DNA from 3 places in the Mesorhizobium sp. M1E.F.Ca.ET.063.01.1.1 genome. Region 1 is predicted to be linked to each of the others. Evidence: predicted binding sites of a transcription regulator. Region 1 holds the regulator's gene; each other region holds the start of a gene.
The links. The regulator PhoB, encoded in region 1, activates phosphate uptake and scavenging genes when phosphate is short. The targets are predictions, from matches to a motif close to TGTCATNNANCTGTCAT.
Positions count from the first base shown of each region.

Region 2: pstS (phosphate ABC transporter substrate-binding protein PstS) is a predicted target of PhoB. The motif match lies at 2,256-2,272, and genes of this name have one in related genera.
Region 3: phnC (phosphonate ABC transporter ATP-binding protein) is a predicted target of PhoB. The motif match lies at 2,420-2,436, and genes of this name have one in related genera.

Region 1 is NZ_RZSC01000362.1:93-4,472, forward strand. It holds partial or broken gene EOA29_RS22480 (ABC transporter permease subunit) at 1-308, shown strand, start outside; gene pstB (phosphate ABC transporter ATP-binding protein PstB) at 305-1,108, shown strand; gene phoU (phosphate signaling complex protein PhoU) at 1,129-1,836, shown strand; gene phoB (phosphate regulon transcriptional regulator PhoB) at 1,856-2,545, shown strand; gene EOA29_RS22500 (medium chain dehydrogenase/reductase family protein) at 2,986-4,017, shown strand; partial or broken gene EOA29_RS22505 (LysR substrate-binding domain-containing protein) at 4,226-4,380, shown strand, end outside.
Region 2 is NZ_RZSC01000167.1:409-4,788, forward strand. It holds partial or broken gene EOA29_RS14405 (phosphate ABC transporter permease PtsA) at 1-63, opposite strand, end outside; gene pstC (phosphate ABC transporter permease subunit PstC) at 67-1,053, opposite strand; gene pstS (phosphate ABC transporter substrate-binding protein PstS) at 1,120-2,178, opposite strand; gene EOA29_RS14420 (response regulator) at 2,929-4,380, opposite strand, start outside.
Region 3 is NZ_RZSC01000069.1:1,876-6,255, reverse strand. It holds gene phnE (phosphonate ABC transporter, permease protein PhnE) at 1-370, opposite strand, end outside; gene phnD (phosphonate ABC transporter substrate-binding protein) at 429-1,337, opposite strand; gene phnC (phosphonate ABC transporter ATP-binding protein) at 1,481-2,338, opposite strand; gene EOA29_RS08435 (DUF1868 domain-containing protein) at 2,514-3,224, opposite strand; gene EOA29_RS08430 (DapH/DapD/GlmU-related protein) at 3,343-3,957, opposite strand; gene phnL (phosphonate C-P lyase system protein PhnL) at 3,954-4,380, opposite strand, start outside.

The DNA of each region.
Region 1 (4,380 bases):
GGGTGGTGATCCGCTCGGTCGCCTATCGCGCGGCGCTTTCCGGCATCGTCACCGGCATCCTGCTGGCGATCGCCCGCATTTCCGGCGAGACGGCGCCGCTGCTCTTCACCGCGCTCAACAACCAGTTCTGGTCGAGCAATCTCAATGCGCCGATGGCCAGCCTGCCGGTGACCATCTTCCAGTTCGCGCTGAGCCCCTATGAGGAGTGGCAGCAACTGGCCTGGACGGGCGCACTCATAATCACCCTGACGGTTCTCGGGCTGAGCATCTTCGCCCGCAGCCTTACCGGACGCAGAGAGGACAGATGAAACCGATGTTGTCCACCGACCTGAACGTAGCCGACACCGTCGTCGAGAAGGCCAAGATCGAGGTCAAGAACCTCAACTTCTACTATGGCCAGTCGAAGGCGCTGAAGGACATCAACCTGTCCTTGCCCGAACGCAGCGTCACCGCCTTCATCGGCCCGTCGGGTTGCGGGAAGTCGACGCTGCTGCGCGTGCTGAACCGCATCTACGAGCTCTATCCGAAGCAGAACGCCGAAGGCCAGGTGCTGCTCGACGGCAAGAACATCCTCGACCGTTCGCAGGACCTCAACCTGCTCAGGACCAAGATCGGCATGGTGTTCCAGAAGCCGACGCCGTTCCCGATGTCGATTTACGAGAACATCGCCTTCGGCGTCAGGCTGTATGAGAAGATCAGCAAGACCGAGATGGACAACCGCGTCGAGCAGGCACTGAAGCGCGCGGCGCTGTGGAGCGAGGTCAAGGACAAGCTCAACGCCAGCGGCCAGAGCCTTTCCGGCGGTCAGCAGCAGCGGCTTTGCATCGCCCGCACTGTGGCGGTGAAGCCGGAAGTCATCCTGCTAGACGAACCGTGCTCGGCGCTCGATCCGCTGTCGACGGCCAAGATCGAGGAACTGATCGACGAATTGCAGGCCGACTACACGATCGTGATCGTCACCCACAACATGCAGCAGGCGGCGCGCGTGTCGCGGCAGACGGCGTTCATGTATCTCGGCGAGCTGGTCGAGTTCGACCGGACCGAGAAGATCTTCACCTCGCCCCGCGAGAAGCGCACGCAGGACTACATCACCGGCCGCTTCGGCTGAGTTCATACGAGGATACCATCATGGCCGAACACACCGTCGCTTCCTTCGACGAGGATCTGAGGCAGATCAGCCAGCTCATCATCGACATGGGCGATCTCGCCGGCTCCATGGTCGGCGCTTCGACCAAGGCTCTGCTCAATTCCGACAACGCGATGGCGCAGCGCGTCGTCTCCGACGACGCCATCATGGATGCGCGCCAGCGCGAGCTCGACGACCGCGCCATCACGCTCATCGCCAAACGGCAACCCATGGCCGACGACCTGCGCAGCGTGGTCGGCGCGATCCGCATGGCCGGCGACCTCGAGCGCATCGGCGACCTCGCCAAGAACATCGCCAAGCGCGTCGGCTCGGTCGGCATCAGCGCCGCGCCGCGCGACCTGTCGCACTCCATCGACTCGATGGCGCAGCTGGTGCTGATCCAGGTCCAGGGCGTGATCGAGGAGTACACCGCGGGCGACGCCACGGCGCTTGCCAAGCTCAGGAACGACGACGAGCGCGTCGACGTCAAATACACCTCCGTCTTCCGCGAGCTCCTGACCTACATGATGGAGGATCCGCGCAACATCACGGCCTGCACGCATTTATTGTTCTGCGCCAAGAATCTTGAGCGCATCGGCGACCATGTGACCAACATCGCCGAGAACGCCTACTATGTGCTGACCGGCACGCAATTGCCCGCGAACCGTCCGAAGCAGGACGAGACGGCGATGCCGGCGCCGGCGGCCTGACAACGAAGGTACCTGCTGAATGATCGCGCCACGCATCATGGTGGTGGAGGACGAGGAGCCGCTGGGGGTGCTGCTCCGCTACAACCTCGAATCCGAAGGCTATCAGGTCGAGGTGGTGACACGCGGCGACGAGGCCGAGATCCGCCTGCAGGAAAACGTGCCCGACCTGCTCGTGCTCGACTGGATGGTGCCGGCGGTTTCCGGCATCGAGCTCTGCCGGCGCCTGAGGATGCGGCCAGAGACCGAACGGCTGCCGATCATCATGCTGACCGCGCGCGGCGAGGAGAGCGACAGAGTGCGCGGCCTCTCGACGGGCGCCGACGATTATCTGGTCAAGCCGTTCTCGACGCCGGAATTCATGGCCAGGATCAAGGCGCTGCTGCGCCGCGCCAAGCCGGAGGTGCTGTCCAGCGTGCTCAAGGTCGGCGACATCGTGCTCGACCGTGAATCGCACCGCGTCTACCGCAAGAAGAGCGAGATCAGGCTCGGCCCGACCGAGTTCCGGCTGCTCGAATTCATGATGCGGCATCCCGGCCGCGTGTTCTCGCGCAGCCAGCTGCTCGACAATGTCTGGGGCGAGACGATCTATATCGACGAGCGCACGGTGGACGTGCATGTCGGACGCCTGCGCAAGGCGGTCAACAATGGCCGCATGCCCGACGTCATCCGCACCATCCGCGGTGCGGGCTACGCGATCAGGGAAGACTAGGGCGGTTCACCGTTTCACGGAAACGGCGAGCCACTCCATCTCTTTGTTTTCACGCAATTGCGGACGGAAACCGCGCTTCACACTTTTCCTGGAATTGCTCTGGAGTCCCGCCCTCCCGATGGATCGAAATCATGTTTCAGGGGCAGAACTCAATAGCAGGCGGTTGCCGATGGCCGCGAAGGGGCCACAGGCAATGTCGGCTTCTGACCCAAACCTGTCGTTCGTTTCCGCTCACCCCCAACGGCAGCTGATGTGAGGCCATTCCAACTGCTGTCGCGGCTGCGTCCCAATGTCATTCTGCTCAAATGAGCAGTTGTTTGTTGGGTGGCGACCGATCTTCTCGTGGGGTTGATCTGGAGCAAGTCGCTCCATCCCAGCGCGCGCTACCTTTCCACTAGAGTTTGCCTCAGTGGAGGAGTCCAATTTGGACCGAGGTTGCCATGAAGTCTCTGCGCGTCGTTGTTCGCCACCATGGCGGACCTGAAGTTCTGGAGATCGTGGAGGAGGACGCGCCCCATCCGGCATCAGGTGAACTGCGTGTGCAAACAATCGCCGCCGGCGTCTCCTTCGCAGAGCTATTGATGCGGGAGGGGATTCATCCCGAGAAAACGACCCTGCCATTCACGCCAGGATGGGACATTGTCGGCATCGTCGATGAGGCCGGAGAGGGAGTGTCCCATGCCATGATTGGTAAAATGGTTGCGGCGCTTCCCATTCATGGTGGTTACGCCCAGTTCATTTGCCTGCCGGCAGATGAACTCACTCTGGTTCCAACTGGTGTCGATCCCGCCGAGGCAGTCAGCCTCGTGCTGAACTACGTTACGGCCTATCAGATGATGCATCGCCTTGGGCATGCCTCTCCGGGTCAACGGGTCCTCATTCATGGCGCCGCCGGCGGAGTCGGCACGGCTCTGCTGCAACTTGGCCGCCTGGCAGGTCTGGAGATGTATGGGACTGCATCTCTTGCAGCCCATCAGATCGTATCCGATCTCGGGGCCACGCCGATCGACTACGAGCGAGTTGACTTTGTCGAAGAGATTCATCGTCTGACAAACGACGGCGTGGATGTCGTCTTCGATGGGGTCGGCGAAGCCAATGTCTGGCGTTCGTTTCGTACTCTGAGGCCTGGTGGCCGCGTCATAGCCTATGGCTTCACTTCATTTCTGCAGAAGGGCCAACTGGCAGGGGGCTTGCGTTACCGTCTTCGCGGGATATTGCGACCTGCGTGGTACGCGGTCCGCGCTTTCGTTTCACCAGGCCGACGACGCATACTCCCCTACAGCATACAATATCTGAAACGGTGGAAGCTCGCTTGGTTCCGCGAAGATCTCGGCGTCTTGCTCGATCTGCTTCGCGACGGGAAGATCAAGCCGATGGTGGCCGACCGGATGCCATTGATTGAGGCTCGTCGCGCCCAGGAGCTGCTCGGTCAGGGAGGTGTCAAGGGCAAGCTCGTGTTGATCTGCAATTGACTGGCCACCCGACAAGGATCGCCGAGCCAGAGCAGAGCCTTTGAAACGCAAGTCGCCTCCGGCGTCGGCTTTGATCGTTTCAATGACTGCCTATGGCGCTGCGCTAAGCAGACACCCCGTCACGCCGTCTTCTGCGCCACCAGCCCCAGTTCTTCGACCATCGCCTGGCGCATCAAGAACTTCTGCGGCTTGTCGGTCACCGTCATCGGCCGGCGATCCAGCCTTCGCCTCGCCGCCGGTGCCGCCGGAAAGCCCGGCGCTGGAGCGGCTGATGCTTCTCGAGGAAGGCCACTGCCTGCGCGAGCAGGCGCTGGCGGTCTGCGGCAGCGTGCGGCCGGTGGCGATGGCAAGCTACGGCGCGAC
Region 2 (4,380 bases), on a different contig from region 1:
CAGCGCCATCATCACGGCGTTCTTGCGCTTGCGGCTTCGGTAGAGCGACGTGGCGGTCGACATCGGTCAGGCTCCCGTGCGGCTATCGATGCGCAACAGCATGTAGCGTGCGAGCGCGAGGATGATGAAGGTGATGATGAACAGGATCAGGCCGAGCGCCACCAGCGAGGAGGTGTAAAGCGCGCCGTCGGCCTCGGTGAATTCGTTGGCGATGGTCGCCGAGATCGTCGTGCCCGGCGCGAATAGCGAGGCGCTGATGCGGTGCGCATTGCCGATCACGAAGGTGACGGCCATCGTCTCGCCGAGCGCGCGGCCGAGACCGAGCATGACGCCGCCCATGATGCCGACGCGGGTATAGGGGATGACCACGCGCCGGGTCACCTCCCAGGTCGTGCAGCCTATGCCGCAGGCCGATTCCTTCAGCACCGCCGGCACCGTGTCGAACACGTCCTTGGTGATCGAGGTGATGAAGGGCAGCACCATGATGGCGAGGATCAACGACGACGTGAGCAGGCCGATGCCGTAGGGCGGACCGGCGAACAAGCTGGAGAGGCCCGGTATGCCGTGGAAAAGACTGATGATGAAGGGCTGCACCGTCGTCTGCAGGAACGGCGCGAAGACGAACAGGCCCCAGATGCCGTAGATGATCGAGGGGATGCCGGCGAGCAGCTCGACCGCAATGCCGATCGGGCGCCGGAGCGGCCGCGGGCAGAGCTCGGTCAGGAAGACGGCGATGCCGATGCCGATCGGCACGGCGATGATGATGGCGATGGCCGAAGTGACTATGGTGCCGTAGATCGGGGCCAGCGCGCCGAAGTTCTCGGTGACCGGATTCCAGGATTCGGTCGTCAGGAAGGATACGCCGAACTTCGACAGCGCCTCCCACGAGCCGGCGATCAGCGAGATGGCGACCCCGCCAAGCAGCACCAGCACGAGGATGGCGGAAGCGCGCGTGGCCGCCCGGAAGGCCATGTCGGTGAAGGCGAAGCGGCGCACCGTCGCTTCTCTGGTCCGCATGGCGGACGACGTCACGGCTTCGGAAACGGCAGTCATTTAGCCCCTCGCATTTCGGAAGAGAGACAGGAGGGCGCCGCAAGCGCCCTCCTCATTCCGTAAGAATTACATGCCGGAGAAGATCGGCTTGCCGTTGCTGTCGACGATATCCTTGCCCCACATATCCTCGACGCTCTTCACGACCGCGTCGGGCATCGGAACATAGTCGAGCTCGGCAGCCATGTCGTCGCCCTTGGCGTAGGACCAGGCGAAGAACTTGAGCGCTTCGCCGGTGGCCGCTGCATCGTCGGGCTTCTTGTAGACGAGGATCCAGGTGGCGGAGGTCATCGGCCAGGATTCGGCGCCAGCCTGGTTGGCCAGGATGACGCCGTAGCCCGGCTGCGAGCTCCAGTCGGCATTGGCCGCGGCGGCCGAGAACGCCGCGGCGGTCGGCTCGACCTTCTTGCCATCCTTGTTGATCAAGTCGGTATAGGTGAGCTTGTTCTGCTTGGCATAGGCGTATTCGACATAGCCGATGGCGCCGCCGGTCTGCGACACGTTGTTGGCGACGCCCTCATTGCCCTTGGCGCCGATGCCCACCGGCCACTCGAGCGCCTTGTCGACGCCGACCTTCGACTTCCAATCGGCGCTGACGTCGCCGAGATAGTAGCTGAAGTTGAACGTGGTGCCCGAGCCGTCCGAACGGTGGACGACCGCAATCGCCTGGTCGGGCAGCTTGACGTCGGGGTTGAGCTTCTTGATCGCCTCGTCATTCCAGTTGGTGATCTTGCCGATGAAGATGTCGGCCAGCGTCGGACCGTCGAGCACGAGCTCGCCCGGCTTGACACCTTCGAGGTTGACGACCGGAACGATGCCGCCCATCACCATCGGGAATTGTGCCAGCCCGGTGGAGTCGAGCTCGTCGCCCTTCAGCGGCGCATCGGAAGCGCCGAAGGTCACGGTCTTGGCCTTGATCTGCTTGATGCCGCCGCCGGAGCCGATCGACTGGTAGTTGAGGCCGGTGCCGGTCTCCTTTTTGTAGGCGTCGGCCCACTTGGCATAGATCGGATAGGGGAAGGTGGCGCCGGCGCCGGAGATGTCGGCGGCCATCGCGGCGGAGATCGAAAGGGTGGATGCCGCAGCCATTGCAATCGCAACGGCCGCCGAGCGGATGAAATGTCTCATGTGGCCTGCTCCTGTTCGGAATATGGTCTTTTGGCACCCGGTCTACCGGCGCCCGGTGAGCGCAATAGCTCCCGATTATTACAGTCGCATGACAGTTTCGTGTCAGCCCGGTAACGTCTGGACGGGGTTGTCTGGAAGGGGTCTGCGGCCGGCTCCGCCGAGCAGCCGGGAGTTTGCCGCGGGAATCAGTAACTTGTCTGACTTTCAAATTGAAAATTTGTCCCGGCGGCCGGATCTCGGCCGCCGGGAAATAAAATCCGGACGAGAGCGCGTTGCCCGAATGCCAGAGCGGATCATGGCCTAGCCATCGCCGAAAACAGGGTCCGTTGGGGTAGAGTCGACGCTGTTTCTATGCCGGCGGTCGCTGCTCCCGCCCGTAACCGAGGGGCGGAATCGACAGCTCCTATTGTCCTTGCTTGGCTTCGCTTTGGTATGGTGCGATCACACCATACGTCTGCCGGCTGACGGCGGGCTACTGCGGAAGGGAGCTATCTGTTTTTACGCAATTCCGGACGGAAAACCGTTACACACTTTTCCTGGAATTGCTTAGAGCGGCTCAGCTTTTCACAGAATCGCTGATCCGCTCTAAATGTTTGATTTTGCGCAATTCCGGACGGAAAACCGTTACACACTTTTCCTGGAATTGCTTAATGCATGTCGCCCAAAAGTGCGCAGCGGTTTTGGGAGAACGACATGCATCAAACAAAGACTTAAAGCGCGTCGCCTGAATCCGCCTCGTCGCGACGCGCTTTAGCTGGCGCTACGTCGGACCTCCGCGTCCGGGCCGAGCCATCTTTCGAGCTTCTCGAGCAGCGCCTTCGGGCTGATCGGCTTCGGCAGGTAATCGTCCATGCCGGCTTCCAGGCAGCGCTCGCGGTCCCCTTTCAGCGCGTGCGCGGTGACGCCGACGATCGGCACATGCGTCCCTATCTCCGCTTCGAGCCGGCGGATGGCCGCGGTCGCCTCCAGTCCGTTCATCTCCGGCATCGACACATCCATCAGGATCATGCGCGGATTGAGCTTGCCGAAAGCATCGAGCGCCTTGCGGCCGTTGCCGACGATCTCGAAATGATAGCGGGTCTCGCCGAGGATCTGCGTGAACACCAGTTGGTTCACCTCATTGTCCTCAGCGACGAGGATGTCGAGCCCACGCTCCACGCCGGCCGGACGCGGTCGCGCGCGGACGGGCGGCGGCTGCAGCAGGGCACGATCCGACGCCGCCGCGGGCGCCTGCGCCTGCGATGCCTGCGGCGCCGCCGCGGGCGCCTGCGCCTGCGATGCCTGCGGCGCGCCATGCGCGGGACCGGCGCCCGCTATTAGCGGCGGCTGGGCGGCCGTCGTGCCGTGGCGATGACGCTGGATGGTGGCGACCAGCGTCTCCAAGAGGATGGAGGAGCGCGCCGGCTTGATCAGCTGCGCGTCGATGCCGAGATCGCGATAGGTGGCATTGGCCAGCGACTGGTCGACCGAGGTCAGCATGATGATCGGCGTATGCGCGAGGCCGGCGGTGTTGCGCACGATGCGCGCCATTTCGGCGCCGGTCATGCCCGGCATCTGGTAGTCGAGCACGACGCAATCGACAGGCACGCCGTAAGCGGCGGCGGCAATCAGCACCTTCAGTCCCTCGGCGCCGCTTTCGGCCGCGCAGGAATCGAAGGTCCACGACGCCATCTGCTCGCTGAGGATCGAGCGGTTGACGGCATTGTCGTCGACGATCAGCACACGCGCCCCGGTGACGTCGACCGGCATGATGCGCTGCCCGCCCTGCGCGGCCCGCGGCAGCGTGACGGTGAACCAGAATGTCGAGCCTTTGCCCTCGGCGCTGTCGACGCTGATCTCGCCGCCCATCATCTCGACCAGCCGCGAGGTGATGGCAAGGCCGAGCCCGGTGCCCTCGTGCCGCCTGGTCGAGGAGGTGTCGACCTGGCTGAACTTCTCGAACACCAGCTTCAGCTTGTCCTCGGGAATGCCGATGCCCGTGTCGGTGATCGAGATGGTGAGCCTGGTGCCGGCCGGAACCCGCTCGCCGGTGACGTCGACCAGCACGTGGCCTTCGTCGGTGAACTTCACCGCATTGCCGAGCAGGTTGGTGACGATCTGCCTGAGGCGGCCGACATCGCCGACGAACTGCCCGTCGAGCCCGGGCTGGACGCGGACGATGAGCTCGAGGTCCTTCTCCTTGGCGCGCGTCGAGACCAGCGT
Region 3 (4,380 bases), on a different contig from region 1:
CGTTGACGGTGGTCAGCATCAGCTCGAAATATTCGGGGATGTAGATGCCGCCCCAGATGTAGACGCGGCCGAGCGGGAAGTTGAATTCCTGCGTGCCCTTGTCATGCGGCGAGGCGATGTCGAACAGCGCCCGCCAGACGTCGTTCCAGTCCTTCGGGATCAGCCAGCTCAGGAAATCCAGGATATGCGGCAGCCGGTCGAAGAAATGGCCGGCATTGGCCTCGTCGGCGAACCACATCGTCGCGAACATGGCGACAAGCAGCAGGCCGGCGCCTAGCGCGGTGTAGAAGCGGCGAAGCGAGGTCTGGCGCCGCCAGGCGTCCGCCTGCTGCCGGGTTGCTTCGGAGTGGATTGTCGCTGAGGCTGTCATGATCGGAGCATGCAAAAAGGGCGGCGTTTCAAAACGCCGCCCTTTCTTCCTGATGCCGTCAGCCGCCGATCGCGGCTTTGCGGGCCTCGACGATGACTTTGTAGAAGTCCGGCTTCACCGGGACATAGCCGGTGAAATCGCCGCCCTCGACGCCCTCGAAGCAGGGCTTGTCCTTGCCCGGGAGGGCGGTGAAGAAGTCGGTGAGCTTGGCAGTCATGTCGGCGCCGATCGCTGTGCGGACAACCAGCGGGCCGTTCGGGATCAGGCCCGAGCGCCAGACTTCGACGAAGTCGTTCGGGTCGACGGCGCCCTTGGCGACTTCCTTGTGGAAGGTGCCGGAGGTGTAGCCGTTCTTGAAGTCGCCGATGCCGGAGGAATCGTCCACCGCCACGTCGACCTTGCCGTCGCGAACGGCCAGAACGTTGTTCTCATGGCCGCCATTGAACTGGGTCGAGGCGAAATAGGTCTCGTTGGAGGCGCCGGTGTCCTTCGGAATCTGGGTCAGCGGGATCAGATAGCCCGAAGTCGAATCCGGATCGGCATAGCCGAGCTTCTTGCCCTTGGCCGACTTGATGTCGGTGATGCCGGAAGTCTTCAGCGCCAGGCCGATCGAATAGTAGCCGGTCGAGCCATCGGTCTGCTTGGTGGTGAGGATCGGGGTGACCGCGTTCGGGTCCTTGAGGTAGACGCTGGCATAGCCGGACGCGCCGAGCTCGGCGAAGTCGAGCGTGCCGCCGAGCAGACCCTGGATGACGCCGTCATAGTCGGCGGCCGGGAACAGCGACACCTTCTCGAAGCCGAATTCGGCCTTGAGGTGGTCGGCAAGGCACTGGTAGTTGCGCAGGCGGTCGGTCTCGTTCTCACCGCCGAGGATGCCGACGCGGAACTCCTTGATGTCGGCGGCGTGAGCGGCGCTTGCCGCCATGGCCAGCATCGATACGGCGCCAAAAACCATTTTCCTGAACATTTTGATCTCTCTCCTGTTGCTCCGGCTGCGCGCCGGTGACGTTCGAATTTTTGAGTTTTGCCTTTGACGCGGACGGGCGATCCGGGTTGCTCTTTGCCGAAATCCACGATTTGCCCGGAGCGGCTACAGCCCGGGCAATGGACTCAGTAGCCAGGGAAGGCCGGTTCGAGCGGTCCGGCGGATGCGGTGATCTTCGGCTTGACGGTGACGCTGGTCGACGTGATCGCCTCGGAGATCTCGACGCCGTTGGCATCGGCGCCATAGACGGTGCGCACGGCGTCGCGGTCGAGATCCTCGGGCGCGCCGTCGAACACGACCTTGCCGGCGGCCATGCCGATGATGCGGGTGCAGTAGGCGCGGGCGGTGTCCAGCGTATGCAGGTTGGTGACGACGGTGATGCCTTCGCGCAGGTTGATGTCGCGCAGCGAATCCATGACCACCTTGGCGTTGAGCGGGTCGAGCGAGGCGATCGGCTCGTCGGCCAGAAGCACCTTCGGCTGCTGCATCATGGCGCGCGCGATCGCCACGCGCTGCTGCTGGCCGCCGGAAAGCGTGCCGGCCGGCTGCAGCGCGGTGCGGGCGATGTCGAGGCGCTCGAGAGCCGCCACCGCCTCCGCGCATTCGGTGCGCGAGAACATGCCGAGCAGGTTGGAAAGCGTCGAGCGATGGTTGAGGCGGCCGAGCAGAACGTTGGTCAGGACGTCGAGGCGCGGCACGAGGTTGAACTGCTGGAAGATCATGGCGCAGTCGCGCTGCCAGCGGCGCAGCGGCGAGCCCTGCAGGCGGGAAACGTCGGAGCCGTCAAAAAAAATCGATCCCTGGCTGGGATCGATGAGACGGTTGATCATGCGCAATAACGTCGACTTGCCGGCGCCGGAACGGCCGATGATGCCGACCATCTGGCCCTGCGGGATCGATACGTTGATGTCGCTGACCGCGGTGTTCTTGCCAAATCGTCGGGTTACGCCGCGGATTTCCAACGTGGCCGATGATGCTGACATGGCAAGACTCCGGTACGTCGCAGTTTTGAAGGTCCGTTAACCTTCGCTAGCGCAGCCCCATGAAGCTGGGGTGTCGGATTGATGTCAGTTTTGTTACGACCCACAGGCAGGAATCGTCGTTTATGCACGTCGTTGTCCCAAAACCGCTGGGCACCTTTGGGCGACATGCACGGGCTCATCCAAGGACCAGCAATTCCTCGAAGTGCTTCATGTCCTTGAAGCTGCAGAAGGCCGGCGGGCGCAATTCGATCACTGGAGCCTCGCGGTCGAGGAACGACAGGCAGTCGTCGAACAGGTCCTGCCAGGCTGACACTCGTTCGTCGGCGAGGCGGCGGATCTGGTAAGCGAAGGTGATGTGGAAGATGTAGCTGTCGTGGTCGGGGTGACGATAGCCGAACGGCACCGACAGCGCGTCACGCCATGCCTTGAGGATAGCACGGTCCTCTTCCGTGGCACCGGCGACCGTCAGGCCGTTTGGCGTGACGCCGATGGCCTTGATCCTGAATGCACCGTTGCCCTCGAAGCCCTGCAGCCGCTCCAGATAGAGGCGAGTGATGTCGTCGATGCTGGTGTTCAACGGCACATCGGAAGGCCAGTAGGGAAGGCGGCGCCGGTATTCTATGATGCCCTGGAACAGGGTCATATGCAGGCTGGAGATCGGCGTGAAGGCGAGGCGATCGGCGTCGGGCATGGAGAGGATACGCTCGCGCACCGCGATGATTGCGGCTTCGGATGGCGAGCCCTCGACGAGGTGGCTGACAACGGTGTTGCCCGGCTCGAAAAGGAAATTGCCCGATGTGTCATAGCGGGTGCCGAGATGCATCGGCGGCATCGGGTTGGTGCCTTCGAAGAAGGAGGCAAGCGAGGGTCTGACTTTGTCGAGCATGGCGATCTCCCTGGGGGAGATCGCCTCTGCCCGAGTCGTGTGTCAAGGATGTGAATGGTGAAGGCTTCCCCAGCCCGAACCTTGTTGTCCGCCATTCACTATTGACCATTCACGAGATTCAGCCGCCATACTTTTCCAGGAAAGCCTCGGCCTCCAACTCGCGAAAATCGTCGAGCGCGGCGCGCAGCCGGGCATGGTCCCAATCCCACCAGGCGAGCGCCTGGTAGCGCTCGGCGGTGCGGCGGTCGAAACGCTCGCGGATCGGTTTTGCCGGCACGCCGGCGACGATCGTGTAGGGCGCGACATCCTTCGACACCACGGCACCGGCGCCGACCGCCGCGCCATCGCCGACGGTCACGCCGGGCAGCACGGTCGAGCCATGGCCGAGCCAGGTGTCGTGGCCGATGGTGACGCGCTTGGCGCGGCGCTGGGCAAAGAACTCGCTCTCATGCTCGGCGTCGTCCCAATAGTCCGAGGCACGGTAGGTGAAGTGGTGCAGCGTCGGCCGCCAAGTCGGATGATTGGTGGCGTTGAGGCGAACGCTTGCCGCGATGTTCGAAAACTTGCCGATGGTTGCGCACCAGACAGCGCAGTCCTGCATCATGTAGGAGTAGTCGCCGAGCTCGCTTTCAGAGACACGGCTGCGCTCGGCGATCTCGGTCCAGCGGCCGAGCTTCGAGTTCTCGACTTGCGCCGTCTCGTGGACCAGCGGCGTCTCCGAAAGCTTTCTCATGCGGCGATCTTTCCGGCGGCGAAGGCGGTGACGTCGATGACGCGGTCGGCCACCGCGTCGCGCACATCCAGGTCGTGGAAGATGCCGAGCAGGGCGACGCCCGCCGCCTTCTTGGCGGCGACGAGTTCGACCACGACGTCGCGGTTTTTGGCGTCGAGCGAAGCTGTCGGCTCGTCGAGCAGCAGGATAGGATGCTCGGTGATGAAGCCGCGCGCGATGTTGACGCGCTGCTGCTCGCCACCGGAGAAGGTCGCCGGCGGCAGCGCCCAGAGTTTTTCCGGGAGGTTGAGCTGCGCCAACAGGAAACGAGCCTTCGCCCGCGCGCCTTCCCTGTCCTCACCGCGCTCGACCAGCGGCTCGGCGACGACATCGAGCGCCGAGACGCGCGGCACGGTGCGCAGGAACTGGCTGACATAGCCGATG